DNA from 4 places in the Cohnella herbarum genome. Region 2 is predicted to be linked to each of the others. Evidence: riboswitches for the same ligand, from Rfam matches in the RefSeq annotation. Region 2 holds a riboswitch; each other region holds the start of a gene.

Region 1 (8,147 bases), 1.1 Mb from region 2:
TGCCTCTCAGCCCCTGCTTGGAAAGAGGATAGGCGGTGATGACCGTCATCCCCATATTCAACGCCGTACCCGCTCCAACGATGAACAACGTCACCCCGAACGCGCGCCAGAACATCTCGTTGTTCAGCGCGGTGCGGTAATATTCAAGCGTGAAGCCTCGCGGCCAGAAGGTTACTTCTCCCCGGATAATCGCTCCCGGTTCGCTAAGCGAGCTTGCCAAGATAAAAAGAAACGGAAGCAGAACCGTCGCGCAAGCGGCGAGCAGCAGGAAAAGGTTGACGGTATCGAAAGTTCGTTCGGCGAACGATGGACGGTAGCTCATCTGCAAAATCCCTCCTATATCAGTCGTTCGCCGGTCGTCAAGCGGCTAACGCGGTTGGCGATAATCAAAAGCGCGAAGCCGACGATCGACTTAAACAGTCCGATAGCGGTCGTCATGCCGTACTGTCCCTTAAGAACGCCTTCGCGGTAAGCATACGTGTCGATGATATCCCCGACCGAGTAGGTGACCGGGTTGAGAAAGACGTAGATTTGCTCGAAACCGACGTCCAGGATTTGACCGATTTTCAGCAAAAACAGGATCATGATCGCAGGCATGATGCCCGGAACCGTAACATGGAGCAATTGCCTCCATCGCCCCGCTCCGTCGATTCGGGAGGCCTCGTACAGCGTGGGGCTTATTCCCGCGATAGCCGCCAGGAAGATGATGGCGTTCCACCCCATCTCCTTCCATATAGCCGACGTTACGATGATGGGACGGAACCAGCCGGGTTCTTGAAGAAAGAAGACAGGATCGAAGCCGATAGCCCGAATCAGGTGATTGATCAATCCGACCTGAGGAGAGAGAAGCATGTAGCCGAAACCGCCGACGATGACCCAGGAAAGAAAGTGCGGAATGTACACGACCGTCTGAATGAAGCGCCGCATGGCCATGTTGCGAAGTTCGTTGAGTAGAATTGCCAGCATGATCGGCGCGGGGAAAGCGAACAGCAGTTGGAGGAAGCTGATGGCCAGCGTGTTCCACAGCAGCCTGCGGAAGTGGGCGAACGCGAAAAACTGCTCGAACCATTTGAATCCCACCCACTCGCTGCGCCAGAACCCTTCATATATGTTGTAGTCCTGGAAAGCGATGACGCTACCGAGAAGCGGAACGTACCGGAATACGAGAAAATACAACACGCCGGGTACGAGCAACAAGTAAAAGGGGGCATTCCTTTTCCAATAGGAAGCTCTTCGTCGCCGCTCGGAAGCAGGATTCAGCGCTTTTCTTACGGAGGATGGCCGAATGCCGGTAGCAGATGAACCCATTCCCGTCTCTCCTTTTTCTTACCGAATAATTCCATTATAGATGCAGCGCTTTCATAGCTACAATGAGGGGATGAACCGAAATACATGGAAATCGTCCTTAAAAAGGAGGAGGCGCTTTCGCGGGAAAAGCGCCTTCTCCTGCTACACTATTTCACCGGTCCGAACGTATACACGGCGATCTCCGACACGTTGGCGGAGTTGGTCGTTTTCTGGAAGCGTAAATACCGAGTCTGAACGTTCTCCACGATATGCTCGTTCCAGGTCTGGTACGTCGCGCAGGGGTCGGTGAACAGAGGCGTCCACGTGCCGCCCGGGCTACCGGCATAAACGGTAAAATTACCCTGGTTCTGATAATCGCGGAGGTAGATTCGATCGATATCGTAGACTTGGCCAAGATCGATATACGCGAACGCGGGAGTACGACCGGCTTGGTAGCCCGGATCCCAGTAGGTAACCGGCGCTCCCCCGGTTCCGCCCCGGGGATCTCCGACAAGCGATTGTTCGTCTGCCAACAGGTTCGCGTTGCCGTAACCGGATTCGTTCGTCACTGTGGATGAGGTAAGATCCAGCCACGAGCTAGGCGACTTCGTCGTCGCCGAGACCGCGTTCGATAGCGACGACTTATTCTCGCTCTCGTCCGCGGCTTTCATGGCGAAATAATACGTTGTCGTCTGGGACAACTGCTTGACCAGCATCGTCTGGGTGGTGCCCGCGGCAGTAGGTATCGGTTCGGAACCCAAACGGGTAGCGGCTGCCCAGTCGCCTTCTCCGGTAATCGGAGATTCGCTGTAGCGTATATCGTAATATTTCGCGTCGCCCGTGTTGCCGTCGTCTCCGGGCACCGTCCAAGACAGCCGAAGCGACGTGCTCTGGATGGAGGCTACCGCCAGATCGGAGATGGCCGAAGGCGGTATCACGTCTCCGGAAGCACCGCCGTCGGGAAGAAGGCCCAATCCCTGGTGGGGCGAACTCGAAGCCAGCCGCAAGTCGTCCGTCATCCAAGGCACCGCCGTCCAATACGAGGCGTTACCGGGCGCATTGGCTTCCGTTGCGACATGGGTCTGGATACTTTGATACATTTTCCCCTCATGAACGACGTAATCGCCGGCATTATAGGTGATCGCGATCTCGTTCGGCGGCGTTAAATTATATAAGGCATTATAAGCGGTAGATTTATAGGTCCATCTCTCCAACAAGGAGTAATCGAAGTCGGAAGAGAAGGTCGGATCCCTGAATTCTACGTCGGTGACGTCGGCGTTCGCGTTGCCTGAAGCGTGATAGTTGTTCAGATCTCCGTTAGCTGCGTTCAACGGGCCGATGAATGTCCGGGTTCCCTCGTACACGTTGTCGTTGATGGAGATCGGATTTGACGGCGCGAGAGCGTTGATCAACTTATTCGTATCCGTCTCCGTCAGCTTCACTTCATTAGCCTGGAACTGGATTCCGCTAATGAAGTTATTCTCGAGCCGTAAACCGGAAGTCGTATTCTGCTGGGGAGTTGGATTATTAAGATAGGAGAAAAAGCTTCTGCTATGAGAGAAGTAGTTATCGTGAACGTAGACTTCTCCTTGGGCGGGAATTTCGCTTCCGGGCGATGCCGTCCTAGCAAGGAAATGCACGTTGAACAGGTCGCCGCCGCTTCCGATCACGATATTATGATGGATGTCGATATCGCCATCCCTGGCCGTTAGTTGGAACGCTCCGTCCTGCCAGATTTGGAAAGGATCCTTCCAGTCGAGGGCGCTGAACAGGATAACGTTGTGATGGATTTCCGCCCCGTCGCCTAAATGACTAAGCTGCAGCCCTTCCGTGCCGGAACGGACGATCCGGTTATTATAGAATTGGAGATTCGTAAACTTGTGCTGCGCGTTCGAGTCCTTGCTCGTATTGCCGATATACGCGCCTTCCGATTCGTTATCGTGAATGTACAGATCATGGATTTTAACGTCATCCATATTAGCAAGCGGCTGATTATCGGACTTAATCAAGAGTCCGGCAAATCCGGCATGCCCGACCTCTACATACGAGAGCTCGAAGCCGGTTGCGCTGTCGACCTTGAGGGCGCTATCCCTCGTGTGAGTCACTTCGATCCCATATCTGCCCTCCGAGTCCCCGTATCCTCCGTTCTTATGTCCAACGTAACTCGGATGCCCCGTCTGTTGAACCGGATCGTATTCTCCGGTCAGAACCCAATTCGATCCACCGCTAAGCCACAGCGAATAACCATGGCGTTGATTCATCGGCCTCTCCTGTTCGTTAATGAGGACCTGCCCTCCGTAATTTGTGATGACTAACGGATCACTGGCGCTTCGCTGCGGCAAATTCCGGATCGTGATATACCTGTATTTACCGGCTGGAATATAGAGCCGATCCAAAGTGCTCCATGCGACATCAGGGTACTTGGTCTGTACGTTCTCAATGGAAACCTCCGTCTGTCCTTGAATGGGTAATACGAAGACGTTCAGCGGTTCATCCGCCGATACCGTTGCTCCGCCGGCCGGGAAGATTGCAACGAATAGCAATGCTAAGGCAAGCAATTGAACGAAAGGCTTTTTTCTCATAATCCTTCCTCCTCGAATTTGGTTTTCGCTTGCTTTCCTTCCTCGTTCTTCTCCTTCCCCTTTTAAGGTAGCTTGCTATATCAGCGTAAATATTTCCCTTTCTCAATCCAATTAGGTGATGTTACGAAATACATCGCGATAGAACTATCTTTTTCTCGAGTTGTCGCCAATAATTTAAAAACCAAAAAAACCACCCAATCCCCTTCTGCTGGGGATTGGGTGGTTGGGTGATTATTGTTTTATCACTTCGCTCGCGCAGCCTACTCTTCCAACACTTGAGAATCATCTTCGCTCTCGTGACCCTCATTGATCATATCCGCGTAGTTCTCGCCGGAGACGACTCTTCTAGCCGTTACATATCTCTTAGCGTAGTATTTATCCGACAACTTACTAATCCGCACGCCTTTGCTGCTCGACGAGTGGGCGAATTGTCCGTCGCCTACATATATTCCCGCATGAGAAACCCCTTTGCCGCTCGTGTTGAAAAATACGAGGTCCCCAAGACGAAGATCGTCTTTCTCGACTTTCTCTCCGATTTTGGATTGGGAACTAGACGTTCTAGGCAGCTTCGTCTCATATTGATTAAAAATGTACAAAATAAATCCCGAGCAATCGAATCCGCTAGTCGTCGTTCCCCCCCATTTGTAAGGAGTTCCTACGACTTCATCTATTGCTTTGTTCAAATCGTTCTGCGATGCGAAAACGCTTCCCCCGCTAAAAGCAATAACCAAGACGAAGCTAAACAACGATAAGACAAACTTCTTCAATGTTGCTACTCTCCTTCGGTGCCTACGAGGTTAGCTTAAGGGTTCGGTTGAAGGTTCCCTATAATCCCTTGACAGCAGGATTAATTCACCCAACTTGGTTCTCCCGTTTCTCCAATCGAGAATTCGGCATAAATAGATATTAAATTACATTATGTAATATAAATTCAAAAAAAATGCGGTAAATCCTGCTTCCCAAAGATTAGAATCCTCTCATACGTTACGGATCCAATTACACCGTAAATGCGAGGACGAATAGAGGACCGGATCGCTTATCTGTCAGGCGTGTCCCGATACAAAGTCGCGACGAATTGGCTCAAGTTCATCCCCGTCTTCCGCTTGAACATTTTCCCGAACGCGTGAATATCCGAATACCCCACTTCCGATGCGATCTCGCTAAACGACATCCCCGATTGGAGAGCCAGACCCTTCGCCTTCTCCAGCCGTATCCATACCAAATATTGAAGCGGCGACATGCCGAAGGCTTGCTTAAACTGAGTAATAACGTAATTACGGCTCCAACCGGTCAGTCGCTCTAATTCTTCATGTCGGAAACCGCTTCTCAGGCGACTGTCGATGTAGTTGCGGATGAGCACGAGCTTGGCGCTTCCTGAAGACTCTTTGACCGCCGAAGCAGCCTCGTTGGAGCGGCGCGCCTCGGATAAAGCGAGCAATATTCCCATGAGCAGCTGCTGACATCTCACCTTAGCCAACGTTCCCGGCTGACGATAATAATGAACGAGCTCCGATAGGCGATTTTCCAGCGAGTGATCCGAATAATTCCCCATGTCGTGGGGAGTCTCCGCTTCCGATCTGCCGAACGCGAGTAGATCCTGCAACGGAAATTCCGCGCTCCCGAAATGAAAAACAATCGAAACGCACACATACGGCTTCCCCGGAACGGTATTCACGTAATGCGCCTCTCCCGGGCCTTGGAACAGCAAATCCCCCTTGGACGTATGATACCGGATTCCGCCAATGACGTACTCCGCATAACCTTCCACCACGTATTGAAGCTGATATTGCTTTAAGACCCTCGGTTTCAGCGACCACTCCTCCGGCGCGTGGAACATGTGGGCTAAAGTAATGTACGGCGGAAAATAAAACTCCTGCAAGTCCTCCAGCGTCTCGGAAGGATCGAGGTAATGCAGTTTCTTCGTCATAACCCCGCGCCGCCCCTCTAGGTTGACTCTTACTTCTACCTTTCTTTTCGACAATGAGGACGATTCTTCCTTTTCCATCTACTCCTAAAAACCTAACCTATTGAAGCAAAAAACGATCCTTCCCCGGTGCAATCCCGAGAAAAGATCGTTGCGTGCGCTTATTTAGAATATGGCGTTTTCCAAGTGTACATAGACGAGTTCCCCATCCGTCTCGATCCAACCGTTATCCAGTTGAACCGTTTGAGGCTCGTTCCCGTTCGTAATCGCCGTTAGCCGATCCTCTGCCCAGCTATTACCGGAGAACACGGTCAAGACTCGGTTAACCGCGTGTACGGCTTCTGCATTGCCGCCCGGGTACGTTACATCGAGCACAAGCCGGTTGCCTTGAATCCCGACGACTCCCTCGACTCCGTTCGAATTGGTGAACCCGATGCCATTTTCGCGGAACGACAGCTTATAGTCCAATTCTCCGAATAAGGAAACGATATCTTTGGTTGATGCCGCGACGCGTTCGTTCACTCCGTCCAAAGAGTCCACTTGCCGGCCTGCCCAATCTCTCATTTCGCCGAGCGCCGTTTCCAATTCGCTTCGCGCTTCTTCCACCGTCGGGGCCGCATTGCCGCATGCCGCAAGGAGAAGCAGAAGAAGCAATGCTAGAATAGTCGTCTTTATTTTACTTTTCGCCATCACTCACCCGTCCACCTCTCGTCGTTTTTCTCTACAATACGTATGGAGAGGAAGTTGGTAGCAATATCTAATATCCGCCCAAGCAAGAACCCCTCGTTATTTTCCGATACCGAAAAAGAACAATAAAAAAATCCCCGGGCAACCAGGGATTCGAACTTATTAAGTATGGTGCGGTCGAGAGGACTCGAACCTCCACGAGATTGCTCCCGCCAGCCCCTCAAGCTGGTGCGTCTGCCATTCCGCCACGACCGCATACTATTGAATTGTCGCCCGATTCGGCTTACGCCTTACGGAGCAAATAAATGGTGAGCCATGAAGGACTCGAACCTTCGACACCCTGATTAAAAGTCAGGTGCTCTACCAACTGAGCTAATGGCTCGCATGGTGACCCCTAGGGGATTCGAACCCCTGTTACCTCCGTGAAAGGGAGGTGTCTTAACCGCTTGACCAAGGGGCCATTTCCGGTCTGCGATTTCGTAATTTCGCGTTACCCGTTTCAGACGACAAATATGATTATATCCGAATCGGATGGCGAGTGCAAGCATTTTTTCGGCATTTTTTTCGGACAAGTTTTGAGACGAGTTATTCTTCAGATATTGGGCACAATCGGTGTGGATTCGGTCACCCATAATTCGATGCGATATTGAAAATGAACAGTGTCGAAGGCTTGCAGAAATAACGTTAAGCCATCATCTTATGGCTGCCTTATCCTCGCGTCACACAGCGCATAACACCCTGGCATCACCTTATTGTTAGCCCAGTCATCGAATTTTACACTCTTCTGCCGGAATAACGTTACTGCATCACCCTATTCCCTCCGTACTCTCATGTACCTATCAAATAACACCTTCGTATCGCCTTAATCGCAAATCCGTGTCCCCACTCTCTCTTACAACCTAGTCGAACATTTATCGCCGCTTCGCGCCGTGCGCAGCTCCCAGCTCAGCGATGTCGTCTTAACACCTCTCAAACTGTCGCAATATTTCTCCTTTGTCATTAGAAGTCGAAGTTGTTGTGTTTGTGTATCGATAGCGGAATTCCGATCCGTTATATGCATTGTAGGGTCCGTTTTTTCATGTGTTAGCGGAAGGCTTTTCCGTTATTATTCGAAAATGCATTATATTGTTGTACCTCCTGAGAGAATAACGGAAATTCGTTCCGTTAAACAATACATCGCGCTAGAAAGAGAGTGTCATAGTGGAAGAGAATTCCGTTATTGATGACGGATAAAGGGTGATGTTGGTTGGCGGTTGGCGGTTGGCGGTTGGCGGTTGGCGGTTGGCGGTTGGCGGTTGGCGGTTGGCGGTTGGCGGTTGGCGGTTGGCGGTTGGCGGTTGGCGGTTGGCGGTTGGCGGTTGGCGGTTGGCGGTTGGCGGTTGGCGGTTGGCGGTTGGCGGTTGGCGGTTGGCGGTTGGCGGTTGGCGATTAAAATCAAAAAGAGCCCTCCGGCATTAAGCCGTGGACTCTTTCAAGTCGTCTTATTGAATGAACATGGGTGGCGGGGAGAGAGGGATTCGAACCCTCGCACGCATGACACGTCTACTCCCTTAGCAGAGGAGCCCCTTATAGCCACTTGGGTATCTCCCCATGGCTCCCCGAACAGGACTCGAACCTGTGACAACTCGATTAACAGTCGAGTGCTCTACCAACTGAGCTATCAGGGA
Region 2 (8,147 bases):
ATGAACATCGCCGGGATAATCGCGAAATACTTGGCAATATCGTTCGCGATACTGAAAGTCGTAAGCGCGCCGCGAGTCATGAGAAGCTGCTTTCCGATGGATACGACCTCGATAATCTTGGAAGGGTCGGAATCCAAATCGACCATGTTGGCGGCTTCCTTGGCGGCAATCGTTCCACTGTTCATCGCCAATCCCACGTCCGCCTGGGCCAATGCCGGCGCATCGTTCGTGCCGTCGCCGGTCATCGCGACAAGCTTGCCTTCGGCCTGCTCGCGGCGGATCAAAGCGATTTTATCTTCCGGTTTGCTCTCCGCTACGAAGTCGTCGACCCCGGCTTCGCGGGCGATCGTTGCCGCCGTCAGAGGATTGTCGCCCGTGCACATGATCGTCTTGATGCCCATCTGGCGCAATTGATCGAACCGTTCGCGCATGCCCGGCTTAACCGTATCCTTCAAGTAAATGAGTCCGAAGATCCGATTATCGACCGCTACCGCGAGGGGAGTTCCTCCTTCTCGAGCGATCGCATCCCCGTTCGCATCCAAATCTTCCGGAATGGTTCCTCCTTGCGCCGCAACCCATTTTTTCATCGCATCAACGGCACCCTTGCGTACTTTTCTCCCATCCCGAAGGTCCATACCGCTCATCCGCGTCTCCGCTTTGAACTCGACGAACTCCGCTCCGGAAGCTAGCGACGCATCATATGCCATCCCTTGTTTCTTCATAAGCTCCAGCACCGAACGGCCTTCCGGCGTCTCGTCTTGCACGGAACCGATCGCCGCCCATTCCCCTACCGTCCGAGCGTCTGCTCCACCCACCGGAACGAACTCGCTAGCCATCCGGTTCCCGTAAGTGATCGTGCCCGTTTTATCCAAAATCATCGTGTTGATGTCCCCGGCCGCTTCGACCGCTTTACCGGACATGGCCAGCACGTTAAACTGCGTCACCCGATCCATTCCGGCGATTCCGATCGCGGAGAGCAATCCGCCGATCGTCGTCGGAATAAGACAAACTAGCAAAGCGATAAGCACGGGCACCTGCAGATCAATATCCAAGTAGCCCGCGATAGGCCCTAACGTTACGACAACGATGAGGAAAATAATCGTTAAGCTAGTAAGCAAGGTATTAAGAGCAAGCTCGTTCGGCGTTTTCTGACGTTTGGCCCCTTCCACCAGTGAGATCATTCGATCGATGAAAGATTCGCCCGGATCGCTCGTGATCCGCACCTTAATCTTATCGCTGACGACCCGGGTTCCGCCGGTGACGGAGCTAAAATCCCCTCCGGCTTCCTTAATGACGGGCGCGGATTCGCCGGTAATGGCCGATTCGTCGACGGACGCCAACCCTTCGACCACTTCGCCGTCTCCGGGAATCATCTCTCCTTGAGACACAATGACCACGTCGCCTTTGCGCAAATCCGCAGAAGAGACGACCTTAATGACGCCCCCGACCAATTTGTTCGCGTTGATCTCTTTTTTCGTATTTTTCAATGAATCCGCTTGTGCCTTTCCCCTGCCTTCGGCCAATGCTTCCGCGAAGTTCGCGAACAACACGGTGAACAGAAGAATGAAGAACACGGTCAGGTTAAACCCAATATCGTCTTGCGTATTAAAATATCCGGGAAACAACGTCATCAACAGAACGACGACCGTTCCGACTTCGACGACGAACATGACGGGATTTCGCATCATGCTTACGGGATTTAATTTAGTGAAGCTTTCCTTTACCGCACGGCTTACGATCGCGGAGGTCAGCATCGATTTGCGATTAGCATTCATGAACGATTCACCTCATCCTTAGCCTAACTTCAAATGCTCTGCGACAGGTCCCAGCACGATAGCGGGCAGGAACGTCAACGCGCCGATAATCAATACCGTTCCGATCAGAATGCCGTAAAACAACTTGTTATCCGTCCGGAAAGTACCGACCGTCTCAGGCACCCATTGCTTGCGTACCAAGGATCCCGCGACGGCTAGCATCGCAATCATCGAAACGTAACGCCCCAGCAGCATAACGAGCCCCGTCATAATGTTCCAGAACGGCGTATTGTCCGCCAATCCCTCGAAACCCGAACCGTTATTGGCCGCGGAAGACGTATATTCGTATAACACTTGAGTGATGCCGTGCGATCCCGGATTCGTAATGGACCCTTGACCCAGGTCCGTCAGGAAGGATATCGCGGTCGGCACGAGAATAATGAAAGGATGCGCCAGAATGGCGATCGCGATCAGCTTCATCTCCCGAGGCTCGATTTTCCGCCCCAGAAACTCCGGTGTCCTTCCCACCATTAATCCGCATAAGAATACGCCCAGCATTGCGTACATTAGCATATTGATCAGTCCGACGCCTTTGCCCCCGAACACGACGTTCAGCATCATTTCTCCTAGCGTTCCGAGACCTCCGAGCGGAGTGAGCGTATCGTGCATGTTGTTGACCGTTCCCGTCGTCGCCGCCGTCGTGACCGCGGAGAAGAGCGAGGACTGCGGAATGCCGAATCGGACTTCCTTGCCTTCCATGCTGCCTTGCGAAGAATCGATCCCCATAGCGCTGATGGCCGGATTTCCGCGAAGCTCCGAGAAATAGATCAGCGAGAGGAATAAGAGGAACAACGTCATCATCGCGCTGAATACGACCCAGCCTTGCTTGCCGTTCTTTGCGAACCGTCCATATACATAAGGAAGAGATGCTGGCAGAACCCACATGGACAAGATCTCGACGATGTTCGTCAGAGGATTCGGATTCTCGAACGGATGCGCCGAGTTCACTCCGAAGAATCCGCCGCCATTCGTGCCCAGATGCTTAATGGATTCCAATGCCGCTACCGGACCGATGGCAATGTTCTGCACTGCGCCTTCAAGCGTAGTCACGGTTAACGTCGGATCTAGCGTTAGCGGTACTTGCAGGGAGACAAGCAGCAATGTGACCACGACGGCCGCCGGAAGGAAAATACGGGTATGCGCTTTGACGAAATCTTCGAAAAAGTTCCCTAGCGTTTCTCCCTTGGTCGTAATCCCTCTAATAAACGCCATGGCAACCGAAAAACCGGTAGCGGCCGAGGTGAACATCATCATCGTGATAACGGCCATCTGCGAGAAATAGGACAAGCCGGATTCGCCGCTGTAATGCTGTAAGTTCGTATTCGTAATAAAACTGACGATGGTGTTAAAAGAAAGCGTCTGTTCCATGTTATCTATGCCGCTCGGATTAAACGGCAAGTACTTCTGCAGCCGCAAGATTAAGTATCCGACGGCCACGAGCACGATGTTGGTCAATAGAAAGCTTAAAGCGTACTTTTTCCATGTCATCCCGCTCCGGTTCTTAAGTCCGATCAGCAGGTAAATAAATCTTTCGAACGGTCCGAAAATGCGGTCTTGCCGGTTCGGTTCATTGGAGAATACGTGATAGACGTACGATCCGACCGGTTTCACGAGCAAGACAAGAACCGCGATCACGATAACGATTTGCAGAATGCCCATATAGCCTTTCCTCCTCTATCTTTATGACAACCGAGCGTCTCGTTCAAGACCGGCTATCGGTTGCACATGCAACGAACGGATTAGAACTTCTCTGGATTCACTAAGGCGTAAATTAAATATAGAAAGATGAATACGGTGAAGATCGATACGATGATCATTTTCGCTCGCCTCCCGCATCGTTGACGACCCGGTCGCACCAAGCCATAAAGCCGTAAAATATCGCGAACGTTGCCGCCAGCAGCAAAACCATATAAAGATCTAGCATGAAGCAGCCTCCTCAAAGGTTAATAGAACTAAACGTCTTACGATTTCAAATCGTCCGTAATAAGAAATCCGTAGTCTTGCGCGCCGCTGTGAATGACGTAATCGACGCCTAAGCTTTTGTATACGTTTCGGGGATTCTGGCTGCCCGTAATGACGTAAATCGGTTTGGATGTCCAACTCCGGCAAATCTGGACGTACCTGCAGCATAAATTCAAACTTTTCTCGAAAAGATATACTTTACCGACTCCGACCTCGGGGATTAACCAAGAATCTTCTTTGGTCGTATTTACCACAATAATGTGTTCAGCCCCGAGGCCTCTTATACGTTCGTATTCGGCCGTGTTATTAACGATCGCCGCATACGGGATATTTTTCTGCTTCAATAACTTCATGAATCGTTCGCCAGCAACATTAGGGGCCGATACGAGCACGACGTCCCGGTTAACCATTCCGTTCATCTCCTGTTCTCAGTCGAAAAAAGGCAACAAAAAAGAAGCCCAGTGAAGAGGAACTCTTCTCGTGGCTTCTTGGGCGCGGCTATAGAAGCCGTCTCCAATCACGATCATCGTTGCCTCTCTCGGTACGCTTACGAGGTTAGCTGTCGGATTCGGGCGTGAGAGTCGCCCTACCTTCCGGCCCGGAGCTGGAGCTCCTTGCCTTCCGGATTCACCCCATGAATTCCTCGTTCCGGAATCCGTTTGGTTCCCCCGCTTCCCGGTCTACTACCGGAAACTCAGCGATCAATAAACATAACAAAAACCGCAAGGAATAATCCCCTGCGGCCTATTCGGTCACAAGTTCATCATCCTCTCTCCACTGCGCGCGTCCATGAAACGACGATCGGTTGCACGCATCAACGCTTACGAGGTTAGCTGTCGGATTCGGGCGGTGAGAGTCGCCCTACCCGAAGCGGCCGCATCCTAGGTGCGGTCGCTTCGGGATTCACCCCGGACGGCGACGTTCGGCTCTCACACCGAATGAACGCCATCGATTGGTTCCCCCGTTTTCCCATTTCGGAAAACTCAGCGATTACGAATGGAACAATATCAAAATCATGAATCGAATATTACTCCTGCCCCCAACCTTTGTAAAGCAATCCCAATTCCGCCTGTAGAGCAAATTACGTCAACGTGGTAAATCGTACCGCTTACAATTGACGCGATCTCCAGAATACTCTTTTTATCTCTCTATTTCTCGGTTTTTAACAAAAGTCAGCATATATCCCGATCACCGTCCCGATCGCTTTTCAACCCGAAAACCGTGAATGAAAGCTAGAGCGAGCTTAAGCCTCCCAAATGCACGAAAGAAGTGGTTTTATCGGATTAAATATCCGTAATTTGCACGAAATCGCCATTAGGTGGACAGATTTGGAATTGCCTCTATATTTACAAAGCATCCCGACTGGAGTTATATTCGGATTTGTCTAACGCTGAATTCCTTAACGGGAAGCGGGGGAACCATCGCGGCCGCGGCCGCTGGGGTGAATCCGGAAGGATAATGATATCCGAAGGTAGGGCGACTCTCGCGCCCGAATCCGACAGCTAACCTCGCAAGCGTAATTTGAGAGAATTCAAGGAGTGCTTAGGATGGCGGAAGAAATCAGAATTACGAGCTTTCAATTGTATCTGTTCGAAGATCCCCGCGATTTACCCGATGGCGCATGCGCCAAAAACGACGCGAACTGCCGGTACGGTTTGCTCAGAATCTCCTGCTGTGGCCGGGTCGGATGGAGCGAATGCGTGCTGTCCGAGAACAAAAAGTATTTCGACTTAGCCCAATGGGCCGCTTTCCTGCAATATTTCCATAAGCCTACTTTAACGGAAGCCTATGAAACGGTAGATCATCTCCATGATAGATGGGGGGATACGAAATCGGAGCTGGTCCGATCGGCGCTGAACGATCTGAATTCCCAGTTTCAGAACGACAATAGCGGATCTCATCAACGCCGAGGGCCTTCCGCGTATCGCTACTCCATGGATCCCGCTTCATTAATGGAGCATTGTCGGGCTCATTATGAAATCGTGTAATTATAGTTTGGGCACGCTATGATTCGCCTCGCCGCGATCCCCCGGATCGCGGCTTTGACATGACATAAACGTTTGTTAACTAAGCCGCGGTGGAATCCTTTTCGAGCAAATGTTATGATACGAGAGGATATAGAGGACAAGGGGGATTTGAAATTGAAATCCGCAAAAATTCGATTTACCGTCTCGCTGCTTACGATCATTGCGTTATTGGCTATCGTAACGGGATGCGGCGGCAAGGAAAAAAATCAAACCGATGCATCGGCCACAGGTAACGGCGCGGCATCCACACAGGAGGCTTCCCCAATGAGCGAAGTAGACACATCCGGCGACAACCCGATCGTCACCATTGAAATGGACAGCGGCAAAATCATCAAAGTCGAGCTTTACCCTAAAGTAGCGCCGAATACGGTAAACAACTTTGTCTCCCTCGTGAACAAAGGCTTCTACGACGGCACGATCTTCCATCGGATCATCCCCGGCTTCATGATTCAGGGCGGCGACCCTGACGGTACGGGAATGGGCGGACCCGACTACTCGATCGCCGGAGAATTCACGCAAAACGGCTTCGAGAACAAGCTGAAACATACGGCCGGCGTTCTCTCCATGGCGCGCGCGCAAAATCCGGACAGCGCCGGATCGCAGTTCTTCTTGATGGTCGCGGACTCTCCGCATCTAGACGGAGCCTATGCCGCTTTCGGCAAAGTTACCGAGGGTATGGATGTCGTGAACGAGATCGTAGCGCTGCCTAGAAACTCCAACGATCGCCCGAACACGCCTCCGGTCATGAAGAAAGTGACCGTGGATACCCGCGGCGCCGCCGTTCCGGAACCGGAAATCATTAAGTAAATGCAAGAATAGAGCTTGAAGCTCTTTCTACCTAACAAGGATCACTCCTCGGTAAACCTTACCCTAAGAGTGATCCTTGTTTTATTTATGCAAATACCCGTGAACCCCAATTAGCAACTCCGCCGCTTCGGCGCGGGTTAGCAACACTTCCGGGTTAACCGGTTGCTACTTGCAAATGATTATTTGAGTTTGTTTAATTCTTCAATCGTAAGACCGGTGAGCTTCATTATTGTCTCGATGTCCAATCCGATCGCGAACATGTTTCTTGCGATCTCTTGTTTCCCTTCAATCCTTCCATCTCGCTTACCTTGCTGAATACCCTTTTGCTCGCCGATTTCAATTCCTTCTCTGATTCCCGCTCTTCTCGCGGCTGACATCGCGCTATTGTATTCGATGAACGCTTCTTCTCGAGCTTCATACAAACGAAGCGTTTCCTCATCGCAACTTAGCCGTTGCAGGCGTTCCTCAGCTGTTTTAATCGTGGAATCCATAGTAACCAACTCCTCTAATTGTTGTTCTGTGATCTTCTCGTCCAGAAACAATAACCATCGGTGTAACGGATTATTCAGATCATGCTGCATCAAGCGAAATTAATCGAGCCAACGAATAGCTTGCTAAGGTAGAAGAGCGTTCTCTTATCCATAGCATGGTCAACAATCATCATTATCCCCCTCAGTATAACATTTCAGATAGCTGTAACAAAACATGAAAAAGCCGCTACGTCTTCCCCGATTAAGGGAAAACTAGCGGCGTGTGCTTCACGTCCGTATAGATTTCTACTTTAAAATAGCACAGATTGTCTATCTACAACAGTGGAAACCAACTTAAAGGTCGGCCATCAACAACGTTATCGAATTATTTGAGCTCCCCGTACGTAATCTCGAACTCCGGCATCCCCGCCGCATACGGCGTATACTCGTACTGCCCGAAATAGATAACGACGCCGTTATGTTTCAGGAAAAAGTCTCTGTCCGGTTCGATCGTCTCGAAAGGGCTAATCAATCCAAGCCCGCGCGCTTTGATCTGACTCTTGATTTTATCGTTGATGATCGACACGTACTTGGCATTGCCCTCCGTAACGTCCTTCAGCTTCAACAACTCGCCCGTCGTCAGATCGAACGTATAGGGCACGCGGGCGGTCGAACCATGAGCGCCTCCCGTGTAGATATAATAGTCTACATACAAGCTGAGTTTCCCTTGCTCGTTATACGTGATCGTGTAGGTTCCGTCAAAGGAAACATCCGGAAGGGAATCATCCCCGTCTCCCAGCGCTTCATTCAGCGAATCCCGGGCAGCGGCGGCATTCGTTTCCGCTTCGGATTTCAACAAGTCATTGATTTTCTTCTGAACGTCCGCGTTCGCGTAGCCCGAGATTTGCGGGTAATGGATGATCAGCGATTTCTTGTCGCCGACTTCCTTAAGGGCTGCCGTCGAGATCTTGAGGTCGTTCTCCTTGATCGCTTCTACCCCGATCAACTTCGTTGCCGTATCGAAAGACACCCCGTATCCCATCCGCTCTAACAAGAAACGAAAAGGA
Region 3 (8,147 bases), 530 kb from region 2:
CCCGCGCCGCCTCTTTCCCGTACCCGACGCGAAACGGCGTCTGACGCTTCAGCAATATTCTTACGGCTTATCCCACTTTCCTTGCGATACGAAGATATAATCCGCGGACAACCCACATATATATCTCGTAGATGCTTGTCAACGGGAGGGTTATCCGTATGCCTAAGCGCCGTTCGCTGCGAATGTTACTTTTCGTCGCTGCCGCTGCTGTACTTATTATGTCTGTTCGATTCGGGTTTGCCGACGCTTGGGTAGACCAATATGCTTTGCCCGCTTCCTCGTCGTCCGAGCTCCCGGTAACGGCTACGCCTTCTTCGGCGCAGCCTAAGGCCGATCCGGGACCCGACGCTCCCCAACAACCGAAAGCCGTTGTCCTCAGCGATCGAATAACGGAGTATCACATCTCCGTTTCTCTCGATGACCAGAACGGAAGTCTGTCCGGCGAACAAATCGTGACCTGGAAAAATCCCGGCCGCAAACCCGTGTCGGACTTCTATTTACATCTCTATCCGAACGCATTTTCACCCGGCAGCACCTTCATCAAAGAATCCAAGGGGCAACTGCGCGGCGACAAAATGAAAGAAGGAAGCTATGGAAGCATGGCGCTTACTGCTTTGACGACGGAGCAAGGAGAAACGCTTCTCCCCCGCCTCCATTACGTTCAGCCGGACGATGGCAACAAGAGCGACCGGACGTTGGTTTCCTTCCGACTGCCGGAGCCGCTTAATCCCGGATCCAGCATCACGTTGCGAATGAACTTCACCGTTAAGCTTCCGGATGTATTCGCGAGAATGGGCAAAGCCGGCGATTTCGTCATGGCGGGACAATGGTTCCCGAAAGTCGCCGTGTACGAGACGGTCGGCATGCGGGGGCGAACGACCGAAGGCTGGAATTTGCATCAATACCACGGCAATTCGGAATTCTACTCGGACTTCGGTATCTACAGCGTCCGCATCGATGTTCCCGAAACCTATAAGATTGCGGCGACGGGTTTCCAAACGAAGGCGCCCGTCCTATCCGGCGGACGCAAAAGCTTCCAATTTTACGCCGACGACGTCCATGACTTCGCTTGGTCCGCCTCTCCCGTATTCGAGTACGTGGAAGACTCCTTCTCTTCCCCCGGGGTTCCCGGCGTGCGGATCAAGCTATTCCTTGACCCGCTCCACAAGGACTTGAAGGATCGTTACATGCATGCGGCGAAATCCGCCCTAGCCAAGCTTGGACAATGGTATGGAGAATATCCATACTCCACGTTATCCATCGTCGTTCCTCCGAAGGACGGCAATGGAGCCGGAGGCATGGAGTATCCGACGCTCGTTACCGCCGCGGCCGCGCGGGACGACAATCCCGGATACGATCTGGAGCGCACGCTAGTCCACGAGATCGCCCATCAGTACTGGTACGGGCTGGTTGCCTCCAATGAATTCGAAGAAGCTTGGCTCGACGAAGGCTTTACTTCGTATACCGAAGATAAATTGATGGCCAGCATCTATGGCGTCGTTCCCAATCTGCCGATCGAAGCCAGCTATATGACCCATCCGGAGCCGCTTCATCAGTCCTCTTGGCGCTATAGTTCCTCGGATAGGTACGCCGAGAACGTCTACTTGCGCGGCAAGCTCGTACTTTCTTCCTTGGAGCGTCAAGTCGGCGACAAAACGATGAGCAAGATTTTGCGGACTTATTTTCAGAATTACAAATTCAAGCACCCTTCTTCCTCGGACTTCCAGAAGGTCGTGGAATCCGTAACGAAGACGAAGTGGACCGACTTCTTCCAAGCCTACGTCCAGCATGGAGAGATGACCGATTACGCGATCGATAACATCAACACGCGCAAGACTAGCGAAGGTTACGAAAGCCTCGTGCTTCTGAAGCGATACGGCGGCAGCCCGCAGCCGGTCTCGATCTGGCTCAAGTTCCAAGACGGGCAATCCATTCGCAAAAAATGGGACGGCGTGCAGACCCACGTCCAGTTACAGCTCTTTTCCGCTACGCCGTTAACTTACGCGGCCATCGATCCTAGCATGAACGTCGTTCTCGATAACCGCAGATATAACAACTATCTCAAGGCCGAAGTCCCCCAACAGGAACGCTCGCGAATAGCGACCGGCATAACTCAAATCATCGAAGGACTGTTCGGAACAATGGTGTGGTGAGGTGACTAAGGGATGCGTCGATTATTAAAAATGGGATGGGACATGACCGTTCGGCATAAGTATGTATTGGTTCTCCTATTTCTCTATCGCTTGTTGTGGGGATTTTTCCTTTACCGGTTCGTCGATTCGGTCGTAACGCCGGTGTTAGCCCGTTACCCCGCGGATCATCCAAACTCCGACGCGACCCATCTGTTCCTCATCGAAGCTCAATTCCGCCTGCTCAAGACCGATCTCGTGAACGAGGTTCTCTGGATGTTAGGCGGGCTGCTGCTCATGCGGATGGTTCTCACGCCCCTGCTCAACGCCGGCGTTTATTACTCCTTCCACCACGCCCTGGAAGGAGAAGGAACCCGCGTATTGTCCGGAATGCGAAGGACTTGGAAGCCGGTAACGCTGCTCTACTGGATAGAGAACGGGCTCATTCTGCTACCCGCCGCATGGCTGCTGCCGTTAGCCGAAGATCGGTTTCTCTCGGAGCCCTCCTTATCCGCTTGGCTTCAGGAAATGCTACCCTATGCCGCCGCGTGGCTGGCGTTCGGATTTATTGTTCATCTGCTGTTTCAATTCATGCAGTTCGGGGCGGTTTCGCGGGAAGGAATCTTTAAGGGCCTGAGTTTGGCGCTTCGCCGGGCGTTCCCTCTTCTGGGAATTACCTTCATCTTGCTCGGCATCGGATTGGCAGTGTCCGCGACGGCATGGGCCGTATCCTTCCTCTGGTCAGGCTTTCTCGCCGTAGCGCTGCACCAAGCTTTCCACTTCGTTCGCGCCTTGCTTAAGCTGTGGACTTCCGCTTCGCAGTATCAAGTATGGTGCAATACGAAGTCGTAAGCCCCTCTTGTCCCCTTCGACAATAGATGACACGGGACATTCCCCGGTTGCGCCTTTCGAGGCCGCGGCCGGGGTTTGGCGTTATTATCGGCGGGATAAATTGAGACTAAAGGAGGAGATCAATCCCGAGTTTTTCACTCCAGATTAAGGAATTCTCATTTAGCAGATGCAGGAAATTCGTCACGAAACCCGAATATATAAGTCTAAGTAATCAAAAATTGCCGAGTTCCCGCACAACGGGGAACGGGGGAACCATCAACACGGGTGAATTGGCTTTGCTTCATACGAGCCATAGGGGAACCTTCTACCGAACCCTCCAGCTAACCTCGTAGGCATTGGAAGGAGTCACCGGTTTTGCGCAAAGTGTCTATGTTCATGTTTTCCTTAGCAGTACTCCTAGCTTTCCAGGTAGGCAGCGCATTCGCAGACTCCAAGCTAGACAAATCGGTTGCACCGCTCATCGGAACTGACTACAAGTACGGCGGAACGACAACGAGCGGATTCGACTGCTCCGGCTTTACGGGGTACGTCTTCAACGAACTCGGCATCGATTTGCCCCGTTCTTCGCGGGATATGTTCAGCTGGGAAAAGGCAACCAAAATTGCCGACGATGAACTTCGCGCAGGCGATCTCGTATTCTTCAATACGAGCGGCAGCGGCGTCTCTCATGTCGGGATTTACGTTGGCAACAACAAATTTGCCCATGCGGCATCCAAAGGCGTTACGATTACATCCTTGGATGAATCTTACTACGCCAAGCGTTATCTCGGCGCCCGTCGCGTCATGAGCGATGGAACGTACGAGAAAGTGGCTACCGAGCAAGTCGCAGAGGTAGCTGCAGCGCAGTAACATTCGCATTATAGTAAGAGGCTGACTCGGCAGGTCTTCATTGACCGTTGAGACAGCCTCTTTGTTTTATACCTATATCCAAATCATCCATGTTCTTCTCATCGGCATCCCCTCCCTCACGCCATAAGCTCCTGCGATTTCAACTGCTTGCGCCATTCGGCGGGACTTTGACCGTAATGACTCTTGAACAGCCTCGTAAAATGATGAACGCTGTTAAATCCCGTCTCCTGAACGATGGAGCTGATCGGCATATCGCTTCCGGACAAATAACTGGCCGCGGCTCTAAGGCGAAGATCCCTGAGATATTCGAACGGCGTCATGTTCATATGTTTCTTGAACAGCCTCACGAGATAAGAGGGATCCAGGGCGACGATTTCCGCAAGCGTCTCCAACGTAACGTTCTCTTTGTACCGCCAATCCAAATAATCGATCAGCAAGTCGACCGCGGCGCGGGATTTGTGCTTGATCTTGCGATCGACCGCGACGTTTCCGCCCCCTGACGCCCCCAGAATATGGGCGATCAGCTTATACGTCTTCCGAATTTCAAGCAAGCATACTTCTCCGAGATTCGAGTCTTGTTCGGCAAGACCCGTCGATTGGAGATGATAGACGAAGTCTAGCGACTGAATGACCGAAGACGCGAGCACGATTTTAGAATAGATATCCTTGCGGGCTTGCATGAAATTCCAATCATCCACTTGCTCGTTGGAGAACGGGAACTCTTCCGGATCCTCGAGTTCCAGAAATCGGAATTTGGCTTCGGCTGCCAAGCTCTCCAGCTCATGCGGGGTAGAGTTGGGTAGAATGAACACGGCCGGCGCTTCCGCCTCGCAGACGTTTCCTCGCCACTTGAACTTGACCTTTCCTCCGGTAATATAAAGAATTTCATAACACGATGGATGCATGCCTCCTCCCGGCGCTTCGGCCGACTGCGATATCGTCCCTGCTCCGCAGTATCTGATTTCCATCTTCGACCTCCCGATAATAATGTCAATTACGTTCAAACGATATCATGATTTATTTTAAAATAACGTTATAAAACAAGAAAAATTAAATATTAATAAGGACGATACTGTGCAAATACTTACCTCCTTCCCTATTGTACACTTAAACCAATGAAACACACTACTCGAAAATGAAAGAAGGCGAATTTTCATAAAAGCCCTGCAGATCATCGGCAAGAATACATTCGAGATTATAGAAACTCCGTTGACGGATCCGCAAGAAGACCAAGTCACCGTACGTATCGAAATCGTAACTACTTGCCCGCGTTGGGACATGAACATGATGGGCGGCAAAGATATGTTCGACGCATCCAAACAGCCCGACTATCCGCTTCTTCCGGGATGGCCGGGTCATGAGATGGCAGGTACGGTCGTCGCGGTTGGAGGGAAGGTCACCTCGCTGAAAGTCGGCGATCGCGTAGCGTCTTTGGAACACCTGCTCGGCAACGGCGCATATGCCGAATATTTGAATTATCGAACGCATGAGCTCATTAAACTTCCCGACTCCGTGGAATGGAAGCAAGCCGTATCCTTTGAATTGTTCAAATGCGTGTTGATCGGCCTGTTGCAATTCGGAGACCTCTCCGGCAAATCGATGCTCGTATCCGGACTCGGACCGGCAGGAATGCTCGCTATGCAGGCAGCTAGCCTGATGGGCGCTTCGCGAGTCGTTGCAGTGGACATCAATCGCGAACGAATTGCCTACGTGAATGGCTTGGGTATCGGGCTCGCAAAGCATTCCGACGATCTGGGAGACGAGCGCTTCGACCTTGGTTACGATTGCGTCGGGGCGGCCGCTTCCGTGCAAAATCTGCTGGAACGAATCGATTCGCACTTGGTCATCTTTGGCGTGCTGAAGGGCGAGGTTCGTTACGGGGACCATCTCTGGTCAAAGGGGATTAAGCTCGAGTCCTACAAGTACCGGAGCTTCGAGGAAAGCGATCGGGAGCTCCTTCTCGACCTCGTGGTCAACAAAGGCTTGAATACGGAATGCCTTCAGACTCACCATGTCCCTCTATATCGCTACCATGAGACGGTTCAGCTGTTGAATACGCAAGAGGCAATCAAAGTGTATGCCTACCCCCGACCGATTTCGTTGCAGCTGCGGAGGAGGTTTGACATGAAAGCGAAAGCCGTCGTATTTACAGGAGTGAGACAAGTACGTTATATGCAAGTCGAGGTTCCGGAGCCGGGTCCCGAGGACGTAGTGATCGATCTCGAGTATTCGTGGATCAGCAACGGTACGGAATCCTCGTTCTTATATGGGGAAAGAATCTCCGGTGAACAGGTGACTCGGCCAGGAGATGCGTTACCGTTTCCTCAAGTGGCCGGATATCAAAAGGTCGGTATCGTTAGAAGCGTCGGCGACAGGGTGACCGACTTCGCGCCGGGAGACCGGGTATTCGCTTCGGTCAGCAAAGTAAGCGGCATGATGTTCGATACGGGCGGACATATCAATCCTTCCGTTACGCACGAGAGCCAGGTCTGGAAGCTTCCCGAAGGAGCCGATCCGATCGCGTACAGCGGGATGGTTCTGACTCAGGTCGGCTACAACTGCGGCATTCGTCCTGCGGTAACGCCGGGAGACGTTGCGGTCGTCATCGGAGACGGCCTGGTCGGCCAATGGGCCGCGCAGACTCTTGCACATAGGGGAGCGGACGTTACGGTATTGGGCAGGCACGACGGGAGATTGGATTTGCTACCGCCGGCGATTCGCTCCTATAACCTGAAGCGGAACGCTTTGGCGGATTGGATCGGCGATCGTTCGGACATCGCCGTCGTCGTAGACACGGTCGGCGCCATGGATACGTTCCGGGAGCTGAAAACGGCAATGAAGCTGAACAGTCATCTTGTATCGGCGGGTTTCCTCGGTACGACGGGCATGGTCGATATTCAGGAGCTGCGCGCGCAAGAGATTACGCTGCATAGCCCGTCAGGCTGGACGGAACATCGGATGGACGATACGCTTGCGGGCATAGGCGAAGGTTGGTTGCGGACGACTCCGCTGATCACTCACAGAATTCGGGCCGAGATGGCCGAGGAGGCTTGGCGCATCATCATGAACAAAACCGTGTTTTTCCTCGGAATCGTGCTAGAATGGTAGGTGTAGAGTGCCGCTTTGGGAGTAACGAACACATGGAGAGTGATTACGTTCAATGGCGAACAAACAGCTTGCGGAAGCATTCGTATTCATGGGAGAAGAAGCTTTAACCCTGAGGTACCCGCCGATTAACGGAGAACCGGTAGCCGTGCGTAACCGATCGAAATCGGAACATCCGGATCGAACCGATTACGAAGAAGGCACGGACTATCTCGTCGATTACGCCCGGGGAACGATTCGGCGCACGAGAGACAGTCGGATTCCCGATGGAACTCATCATCCCATGTACGGAGTGATCGGATTCGATCACAATCTCTATCCCGATTTCAGCAATGCGTCGTACACCGTTTATGTCGATTATTCTACGAGGTCCGCGACGGATGGCGAGCCCCTGACGGTCTCCGATGTCGAACGGTCCGGATTACTTAAGCGCTTAGTAGGCAAGCTCGCGGCGGGCGAAGAAGCCCTCTACGTCGTCTATGGGGACAGCATCAGTACCGGCGGGGAAGCCAGCGAGGAAAGCTTAGCTTATTTCGGTAGATTCGCGGACACCCTTCGCGACTTGTATCCTCAGGGGCGCATTCGTATCGTGAACAAGTCGATCGGAGGCGAGAATACCAACGGAGGCGCGGGCCGCGTCGACAATGACGTCGTACCTCTCCAACCGGACCTCGTATCGATCGGCTACGGCATGAACGACCAGAACATACATGAAGATGGCAGCAACACGACTTCGCTAGAACAATTCGATCGCAATCTTAGATATATGATCGAGGCAATCCGCGCGGCTGGCGATACCGACCTCATTCTCGTAACGCCTTGCGAACCGAACCCGAATTGGCAGCATACGAGCGGCATGACTTCCCGATATGCCGACGTCATCCGACGCCTCGGCCAAGAGCACGGAATCGGCGTAGCCGACGGGCACGCCGAATGGGTCTCGGAGCTTGCGGCAGGCAAGACCCCGGAAAGCCTGCTGCTTAACAATATTAATCACCCGAACGATTACGGACATTGGATCTATAGCAAAGCTTTTGCCCCGATGTTGAAGAAGTAGCGCATAAACAAATTCGCCCTTCCGGGTGACTGCCTGCTAGCCAACGGAGGGCGCAACACGAGATCTATCATTTAGCGGATTGGATATGTGTACTTCACTCAGGAGCTAGATTCGTAGAATCAAGCAAAAAAAGTTTAATCACCCTACCGTCACAA
Region 4 (8,147 bases), 3.7 Mb from region 2:
ATATCATTAGATCCCCCGAAGGTTAATCTAATGTCTATTCATTGGGTGCATTTCACAATTATCGCAGCTAACTAGCTTATTCGAATTTGATCCAATCTTCAGCTTAAGACTGCTTCTCCACTTCGACTACCGTTACCCGATCCTCCGGCTCCTCGTCCACGATGCCTTTGGTCGAATTGCGGAATTCGCGCAAAGTATCGCCGAAAGCCCGGCCTAACTGCGGCAGCTTGGCCGGACCGAACACGATCAGCGCGATAACCAAAATGATGACCAGCCCCGAAATCCCTATGTTGTTGAACATTGCGGATCACCTCCCTTCTCCTTGTATGAATCCTGTTCCCTTACGTTAGGTCGGACGAACGGCCACGAGCGTTCTTCTTCGATGATAACGCGTGGAGATGAACGCGCTGATCTCGAAGAGTACAATGAGAGGAACCGTCACCGATAGATGCGAGACGAAATCCGGCGGTGAGATCAGCGACCCTAGTATCGCTAGTCCGACATAAGCGAATTTGCGTACTTTCTTCAGCTTGTCCGGCGTCAGCATTCCGATCCGCGTAAGGAACATCATCACGAGCGGCATTTCGAAGGCGATTCCCATCGGCAACAGAAAACTCGTCAAAAACGACACGTAATGCTGAATTCCGTATACCTCCATGGCGCCGATGCTCTGATTCAGTTTAATCATGAACCGGATCATCATCGGTAGCGCGACGGTATAACCGAAACCCACCCCGAAGATGAACAGCAAGAACGACAACGGTACGTAGAGCAGCGTGCTTTTCGCTTCGGAATCGGTCATCCCGGGTCGGGCGAATGCCCAGAGATGGTACAGTAACACCGGCAACGTCAACACGACTCCGACCAGCAATGCGCATTTCATGTACACGAGCAGTCCGTCGGATAACGCGAACACGCTCCACTCGACTTGCACGGCCCCCATATTTTCTTTTACGAAAGTTAGAAGCTTCGGAGATAAGTACAGACCGAAGCTTAACGCCGCGATAAAATAAACGGAAACATAGATGAGACGCTTGCGAAGCTCCGTTAAATGGATGACCAGATCGCGATCGAGCGCTTCCGATCTCTGCCCCCCGCTCATACGAGAGAGCCGCCTTTCTGTAGATACTTCCCAACGCCTTCGGCTGTGCGGTAGGCTAACGCTCCGACGACTCCCGTTGGATTATAGCCCCCGTTATGCGGGAAGTTGGAAGCTCCGCAGATGAACACGTTGTCCGCATCCCACATCTGCAAATAATTGTTCACGACGGACGTCTTCGGGTCGCTGCCCATTATCGTTCCTCCCGTGTTGTGCGTCGACTGATAGGGAACGATATTGTACTGCTTGATCACATCATTCATTTGCGTAGTCGTCGCGCCCATTCCATCCGCGATTTCCTTCGTTTTCCGCGCGATAAACTTCACGAGCTCGATGTCTTGCTGTTCGAAATCGAAGGTCATGCGTATTAGCGGTATTCCGAGCGCGTCCTTATACTCCGGATCGAGATCCAAGTAATGGTGGCGGTATGGCATGCATGCTCCTTGTCCTGCTATAGATAACACGCGGTTCGCATTGTGCAGCGTAGCTTGCTTGAACGACTTTCCCCATTTCGGCGTGCCCGCGGGAGTCGGTTGATACTGAATCGGTCTTAACCCGGCTTGAGTAAACCGAATATTCGCGCCGTGCAGGAAGTTCAAAGAACTATGATCGAAGTTGTCGCCGTTAAAGTCATCTATGCAGCTTCCAAGCGCGCCTGCCCCCATCGCCATATTAAACTCCCGATCCTCATAGAAGGCGGCGGTGCTCGCTCCGTTAACTTGATAGGCGTAATTTCGTCCGACGGATCCGGTATCCGACTTCGGGTCATAAGGTTGTCCCAGCTTGGACACCAGCAGCAAGCGTACGTTCGTGAACACGTATCCTGCTAAAATAACAACGTCGGCCGGTTGCATGTACTCTTCTCCGGTCGGTACGTTAACGTACTTGATCCCGGTCGCTTTCTTGCCGTCGTGAATAATTTCCGTGACGTTAGAGAAGGTGCGCAGCTCGAACTTGCCCGTCTGTAGAGCGACCGGCAGCACGGTCACGACAGGATCGGCCTTCGATCCGTATTCGCAGCCGAAGCGCTCGCAGTACCCGCAATATTGGCATGCCGCCCGCTCGATGCCGTCCGGATTTGTGTATGCTTCGGATAGGTTCGCGGAAGGAATGTTGTAAGGGTGGTAACCGAGCTTCTTGGCGGATTCCGTGAATAGCTTCATGCCCGGCGTCTGTTTCATCGGACCCGTCGGGAACGGCTTTGACATCTGCGAGACATGTTCCGGAAGTTCCTTGTCCCCGGAGATGCCCGCCATCTGCTCGTATTTAACGAAATACGGCTCAAGCTCGCCGTACGTGATTCCCCAATCCCGTAGAGTCATTCCTTCGGGAATTTTACTCTTTCCGTAGCGCTCCACCGTCTTGGTATAGATTTCGAAATCATACGGTAGAAAACGGTAATATTGTCCGTTCCAATGGACGCCGGCCCCGCCGAGACCATCCCCCATTAAGAACGATCCGTACGTGCGCATCGGAAGCGCCCGTATTTTCTCCGTATTGCGGAAAGTAATGGTTTCCTTGGACAAGTCTTGCATCAACTCGTACCTCGTCGCATATCTCAGTTCATCATGGACGTGGTAATAGTCTTGGGTTCCTCGGCTTTTGCCGCGTTCTAACCCGACTACGTTGTGACCTGCCTTCGTCAACTCGGCGGCAATGATGCCGCCTACCCAGCCCATCCCAACGATGACGACATTCACTTTCGGAAGTTTATTCGCCATGCCACCTCCTCCTTAACCTAACTCAAGATGATCGTGCAAGCTGAGCGGTTCCATCTTGATGAACTCTTCTTTTTCGATCACGTCGTAATAGCTCATCTGATTGCCGGGGTAGTTCCGCATTTTCCAGCCGGCCATATTTTTGTTTCCGCCGTACAGAGGGTCCGAATACACGCCTTCGATCGTAAGATTGTGCAGTAAATTAAAGAACGCGGCCGCAGGCACGCCTTTGAGTTTGACTTCGTTTTTCTCGAAAGCCGTTAACACGGCGTCCTGCTCTTCCGGAGCGATCTTCGTAAAAGGCTTGTTATACGTGTCGGTGCTGTATTCATTCAGCGCATCGAGCCCGAGCGCCAGCAACTCTTTGCGCTTGAAGCTGAGTTGGTAACCTTGCGAAACTTCGGAAGGATAGAAAGGCGGCGACATGTAATCCCTGCTGTTGATTCCGTATGCGCTGGCCATCTGATGATCAATGAAGAAAGCGACTCCAAGCTCCTTCGCGCCCGGACCGAGTTCGTCCATCGGATAAATCCGTTCGGACGCCGCTTCCGTGATCAGAAACTGATCCTGCGTAAAGAACATTAAAGCTTGGTTATAGTCTCGGTCAGACGAAGGGGCCGGAGTTTCCGGATTCGCGGGTTTCTCTTCCTTGTCCGTCTTCTTTAGGCTAGAACCGATAATTCCGCCAATGACTCCGCCTACGACAACGCCTCCGATTGCCGTACCCGAATATTTAAGAAACCTTCTTCTCGATTCGTCCTGGGGCTTCTGCGATTGATCTTTAGCCAATTGGGGATCGTCCTCGCTTCCTGTAATGGAAAGGATATACCGAGATTGTTCCCTGAATATGGATTTTCATCCAAAAAGAAAATAAAATAAGACTCCTCCTATTGCGGATAGGAGAAGTCTTATTTTTAGTCTATATATCGTAGCAATTAGAGCTTAGAGCAGTTACGACGAGAGATTATCCGACGATAAACTGATATCCTACCCATTCATGATAACGATAAGGCTTGAATTGAACTTTGAAGGGGGAAGCTTCCCGCTCGAATCGTTCTTTGACAACCTTATCAACGATGACTACGCCGGTCGTCATACTGGCATATTCAATAGCGCTGACCATCGCTTCCCCGTAATACAAACTATTCGCGGGTAGTTTCAGGCCGGTTTGAAAACCGTATACCTCCCCCATGCTAATCCCGATGCCGCATTCAAAGTTCATGTCAATACCTTCCTTCTTCAATGAAGGATTGATGACATTCGCGACGGCATTTAGGATCTGAAACCCGCAAATACAGCTGTGACTGCCGGCATCCGGATCGGATATCGGGAAAATCGCGGTATAGGAATGGTGGTTGGCTTCGATCAGCTTGCCGCCCCAACCCGTAACGATCTGCGAGACGACGGAAACGAATCGGATAATGCCCTGCTGCGTCAAGGAAAGATCCGTCGCTTCGTCGCGGTTGCGACTTCCCGTATTCTCGACGGTCATGTGCAACACCGCGTGAAGTTCTTCCATCGGACTACGTTCCGGACCGGGAGTCTTACGCTCGACGATCAGCCGAGACTGTTCCATGAGAGTCGCATAAGTGGCTTTCACTGCATCCTCGTGAATCATACATCGCACCTCCTAAGTAGATGATTCTCTTGAATCGCGATCACGACGACAAAAAGACCCATAGCTTATCGAGAGGAGTCTCCGATAATTAGGGCCTTAAATAAACAGAAAGGACCCTAAAACGGAGGGTCCGAAGTGAAAAAATAATAAAACAGACCCATCTCCTGCTGACGAGGTTAGCTGACGGACTCGGGTAAGATGGTACCCTTCATTCCGAAGAATGATTCGCCCCTAATAACTGGTTCCCCCGCTTTTCGACCTATAGGTCGAAAACTAAGCGTACTATAATCCTAAGCTTACTTTGGCGGATTGTCAACCACTTAATAAACATCCATGTTGACTAAGTAACGTCGAGAAGCTAAAATAACATAATCACAGTATGATTTACCGCGACGAAACGTCTTAACGCTTGGCGGAAGAGATCAGTCCTCTCTCTTCCGCTATTCTTTATTCCGATACAAATGATGAAAAGATGAAAGGTGTTCGATTATGACGACAGATTATCGCATCCTGCTCTACTACAAATACGTGCCTATTTCCGATCCTGAAGCCTTTACGGCGGAGCACCTTCAGTTTTGCAAAGATCTTGGGATCAGAGGCCGTATTCTCATTGCCGAAGAAGGCATTAACGGCACGCTCTCCGGTACGATCGAACAGACGGATCGCTACATGGAAGCGATGCATGCACATCCGCTCTTCTCCGATCTTCTCTTTAAGATCGACGAATCGGCCGGCCATGCCTTCAAGAAGCTGTTCGTCCGGCACAAGAAGGAGCTTGTTACGCTCCGTTACGACAAGAAGCTCAATCCGCATACCGACGGCGGCGGAAGATTGACCCCGCAACAATGGCATGACCATCTCGATCGGGACGACGTGCTCATCTTGGACGGAAGAAGCAACTACGAATACGATCTCGGCCATTTTCGCAACGCGATCAAACCGGATCTCGAGACGTTCCGCGAATTTCCGGAATGGATCCGCAATAACCTCGCCGAGCATAAAAATAAACGGATACTCACTTACTGTACCGGCGGCATTCGTTGCGAAATGTTAACCGCCGTGCTTAAGAACGAAGGTTTCGACGACGTGTTCCAACTGGATGGCGGAATCGTCACGTACGGTCAAGATCCGGAAGTTCAAGGTCGAGGCTTCGACGGCAATTGTTACGTGTTCGATGAACGCGTCTCCGTGCGGATTAACCAAACCGACGAGCATACGCTTGTCGGCCAATGCCATCATTGCGGCGAGAAAACCGATCGTTATATTAACTGCAAGGACGATACTTGCCATCTTCAGCATTTGGTTTGCGATGAATGCGAAAGCAATAGTCGGGGGTATTGTTCCGAGGAATGCGAAACCCATGATCTGGCTACTTCGGGGTCCGTCCTGTAATCATTCGCGGTAGATCTGGAGGTTACGAGATGAAAGACGATTTGGACTTGTCTACCCGGAACAGAATCATGCAAATGCTGAAGACCGCCGGACAATTGACGACCAAGGACTTGACGGACCAGCTAGGAATTACGGGGATGGCCGTCAGGAGGCACATCTCGATTCTAGAACGGGATAACTTAATAGAATCGACGACGGTTCGAATCCCGATGGGGCGTCCTGCCGCGGTATATCGATTAACGGATCAAGCCGATGATTATTTTCCGAAAAACTATCATTCCGTAGCGCTCGACCTTCTTACCGAGCTTGAGGTCGAGGCAGGAGAAACGATGGTCAACCATCTGTTCGATCTGCGCAAGGCGACTCTGATGCAACGTTACGAGAGTAAGATGGTTAACAAGGATTTGGAGAATAGAGTTGCCGCGCTTTCCGAAATCCAGAATGAAAACGGCTATATGGCAACGTGGGAGAAAACCGGCGATAGCGATTATATTCTAACCGAATATAATTGTCCGATATCCAGAGTGGCAAATAAGTATAACCATGCGTGTACGTGCGAACTTAACCTGTTCGAATCCTTGCTCGAAGCCAAAGTTAGCCGTTCCGATTGTTTGGCCAAGGGCGACAACAAATGCGTCTACCGCATTCGTCCGCAACAAGATCGTTAGAAAAAGCTTCCTCGATCCGCATCGAGGAAGCTTTTTTTTATTGATATTTAAACCCGATACCCATCAGATGAAGGTTTTTCATTTGCTCATCCGCCTTAGAGCTCGGCCCCTTATAGGTTGGCTGGCCGCGATACAGGACTTTTCCGCTCGTTGCTTCCAATACCGCAAGTTCCGTGTGTTCGCCCTTGCGCAGCAACGCATACACGTGACCATTCCCGATCGTAACCGATGCGATCTCGTTTACGCCAAGCTGTTGCGCTGTGAGCTCGTGAAGTCCCGGTAATTTTTTATTGGCTACAATATCATATCGCGCTATCGTGATCGCGTTCGTATCGTAAACTAATGACGATAGAATATTACCGTTCAGAGTATAATCGGGTAGGAGCGCTGTATTTCCTTTCAGAAAATACTCAGTCAGCATCGTAAGCTTACCTGTTCGATAGGAATAGGCGAAGAGATGATCGGATTGGGACTCCATGCTGTAAACGTTTCCCTCAAGATGATCTTCTGCTTTTTCCTTGCGGATTCTCAGCACGACAACCTCTCCGGGTTCGGAACGAATCTCATTCGAAACAGAAGATAGGATAATATCCTCCTTGTCCGTTGCCGTAATGCCATGTTTCAAGGTTTCATTTTTGATAAGATCACCAGAATTCATGTCTACGACGTACACGTGGAGTTCAGCGGTTGAGTTCCGATCTTCTTCACCAATATTCATCGCCCTCTGCGTAGTGAGGATATGAATTTGATCGTCAATCCGCTGCACATCCTCGATCGTCATCCAGGTATAGATGCTCGAATCTTTGATCGTAGTCTGATAACGGTTCACCTTTCCCGTTTTCTCGTTCAGAAGATCAATCTTTAGAATCGCTTCTTCCTTATCATCGATATGATCGTAATTATAGTCCAGCGTAGCCTTGACGTAGATCAACCACTCTTTGTCTTTATAGAATTGATCCATCGCGCTCTTTCCTCTCATGAAATTTCGGTGTTCTTTCTTTAACTCCTTGTAACCTTTCTGGGAGCTCGTCCACGACCGAGCATTCTTTACGTGTTTCTCGTAGAGGGACATATCCACGTTGTAATTAGTCCCTTCCAATGAGAGGTCCATGGATTCGGAATGCAGTACTCCCCCGTACCATCCGTACAGATTTACGTCCGCTATTACGTTCTCGTCGCCCTCTATCGTTTGCAGCTTATATACGGGAAGTTTCTCCGTTGCGCCATAGATGTAATACGTACTTATCGCGACGACCGCGAAAAGGCCTAACAATGCCGATAACCAATACCGTTTCATAGCGTAACCTCCCTTCTTACACCGATATTTTCTTGTTTAACAACCGGAATCCGAGCCAGACGGATACCGTTACGAGCGCTATGCAAATGACAAGTTCGATCGTCCATATTTCTTCGGGATAAAGGTAGGAGTCCGACTGTTCGAAGCCCATTGCGAATAACGGAAATAACACCGTAAACACGCATGCCAGTATATAGAGAACCGCGAACAATATCCCGATTAATCGATAGCTTCTTTCTAGCATTATCGCAGTGAAGACGACGATCAACGCCATGATTCCTAATCCGTACGACAAAACAAATTGGTCGAAATGGCGTGGCATCAACCAGATGAATACTTGATTCGTAGAAACGGT

Evidence for each region. Region 2 has a riboswitch for cyclic di-AMP ahead of HH215_RS27485 (hypothetical protein). Riboswitches for the same ligand answer to the same signal wherever they lie in the genome.
Region 1: linked by a shared signal. The riboswitch ahead of HH215_RS31825 (C40 family peptidase) and the one ahead of HH215_RS27485 (hypothetical protein) in region 2 are both predicted to bind cyclic di-AMP.
Region 3: linked by a shared signal. The riboswitch ahead of HH215_RS25335 (C40 family peptidase) and the one ahead of HH215_RS27485 (hypothetical protein) in region 2 are both predicted to bind cyclic di-AMP.
Region 4: linked by a shared signal. The riboswitch ahead of HH215_RS07845 (hypothetical protein) and the one ahead of HH215_RS27485 (hypothetical protein) in region 2 are both predicted to bind cyclic di-AMP.

The regions. Positions count from the first base shown of each region.
Region 1 is NZ_CP051680.1:7,568,846-7,576,992, reverse strand. It holds gene HH215_RS31840 (carbohydrate ABC transporter permease) at 1-322, opposite strand, end outside; gene HH215_RS31835 (ABC transporter permease) at 337-1,308, opposite strand; gene HH215_RS31830 (discoidin domain-containing protein) at 1,455-3,869, opposite strand; gene HH215_RS31825 (C40 family peptidase) at 4,130-4,636, opposite strand; cyclic di-AMP (ydaO/yuaA leader) riboswitch at 4,640-4,775, opposite strand; gene HH215_RS31820 (helix-turn-helix domain-containing protein) at 4,906-5,796, opposite strand; gene HH215_RS31815 (hypothetical protein) at 5,959-6,486, opposite strand; tRNA gene HH215_RS31810 (tRNA-Leu) at 6,650-6,735, opposite strand; tRNA gene HH215_RS31805 (tRNA-Lys) at 6,787-6,862, opposite strand; tRNA gene HH215_RS31800 (tRNA-Glu) at 6,866-6,940, opposite strand; gene HH215_RS31795 (hypothetical protein) at 7,727-7,912, shown strand; tRNA gene HH215_RS31790 (tRNA-Ser) at 7,980-8,070, opposite strand; tRNA gene HH215_RS31785 (tRNA-Asn) at 8,072-8,147, opposite strand.
Region 2 is NZ_CP051680.1:6,466,739-6,474,885, reverse strand. It holds gene kdpB (potassium-transporting ATPase subunit KdpB) at 1-1,775, opposite strand, end outside; gene kdpA (potassium-transporting ATPase subunit KdpA) at 1,794-3,473, opposite strand; gene HH215_RS37110 (potassium-transporting ATPase subunit F) at 3,554-3,631, opposite strand; gene HH215_RS27490 (hypothetical protein) at 3,776-4,186, opposite strand; cyclic di-AMP (ydaO/yuaA leader) riboswitch at 4,305-4,486, opposite strand; cyclic di-AMP (ydaO/yuaA leader) riboswitch at 4,580-4,775, opposite strand; cyclic di-AMP (ydaO/yuaA leader) riboswitch at 5,155-5,309, shown strand; gene HH215_RS27485 (hypothetical protein) at 5,324-5,764, shown strand; gene HH215_RS27480 (peptidylprolyl isomerase) at 5,918-6,610, shown strand; gene HH215_RS27475 (Rpn family recombination-promoting nuclease/putative transposase) at 6,790-7,191, opposite strand; gene HH215_RS27470 (stalk domain-containing protein) at 7,466-8,147, opposite strand, start outside.
Region 3 is NZ_CP051680.1:5,936,598-5,944,744, reverse strand. It holds gene HH215_RS25345 (M1 family metallopeptidase) at 159-2,153, shown strand; gene HH215_RS25340 (hypothetical protein) at 2,166-2,981, shown strand; cyclic di-AMP (ydaO/yuaA leader) riboswitch at 3,191-3,331, shown strand; gene HH215_RS25335 (C40 family peptidase) at 3,336-3,830, shown strand; gene HH215_RS25330 (helix-turn-helix domain-containing protein) at 3,947-4,798, opposite strand; gene HH215_RS25325 (alcohol dehydrogenase catalytic domain-containing protein) at 5,040-6,938, shown strand; gene HH215_RS25320 (SGNH/GDSL hydrolase family protein) at 6,991-7,992, shown strand.
Region 4 is NZ_CP051680.1:1,777,231-1,785,377, forward strand. It holds gene HH215_RS07825 (twin-arginine translocase TatA/TatE family subunit) at 104-301, opposite strand; gene tatC (twin-arginine translocase subunit TatC) at 347-1,102, opposite strand; gene HH215_RS07835 (GMC family oxidoreductase) at 1,099-2,820, opposite strand; gene HH215_RS07840 (gluconate 2-dehydrogenase subunit 3 family protein) at 2,833-3,606, opposite strand; gene HH215_RS07845 (hypothetical protein) at 3,782-4,435, opposite strand; cyclic di-AMP (ydaO/yuaA leader) riboswitch at 4,588-4,725, opposite strand; gene trhO (oxygen-dependent tRNA uridine(34) hydroxylase TrhO) at 4,925-5,827, shown strand; gene HH215_RS07855 (helix-turn-helix transcriptional regulator) at 5,857-6,495, shown strand; gene HH215_RS07860 (hypothetical protein) at 6,533-7,792, opposite strand; gene HH215_RS07865 (hypothetical protein) at 7,809-8,147, opposite strand, start outside.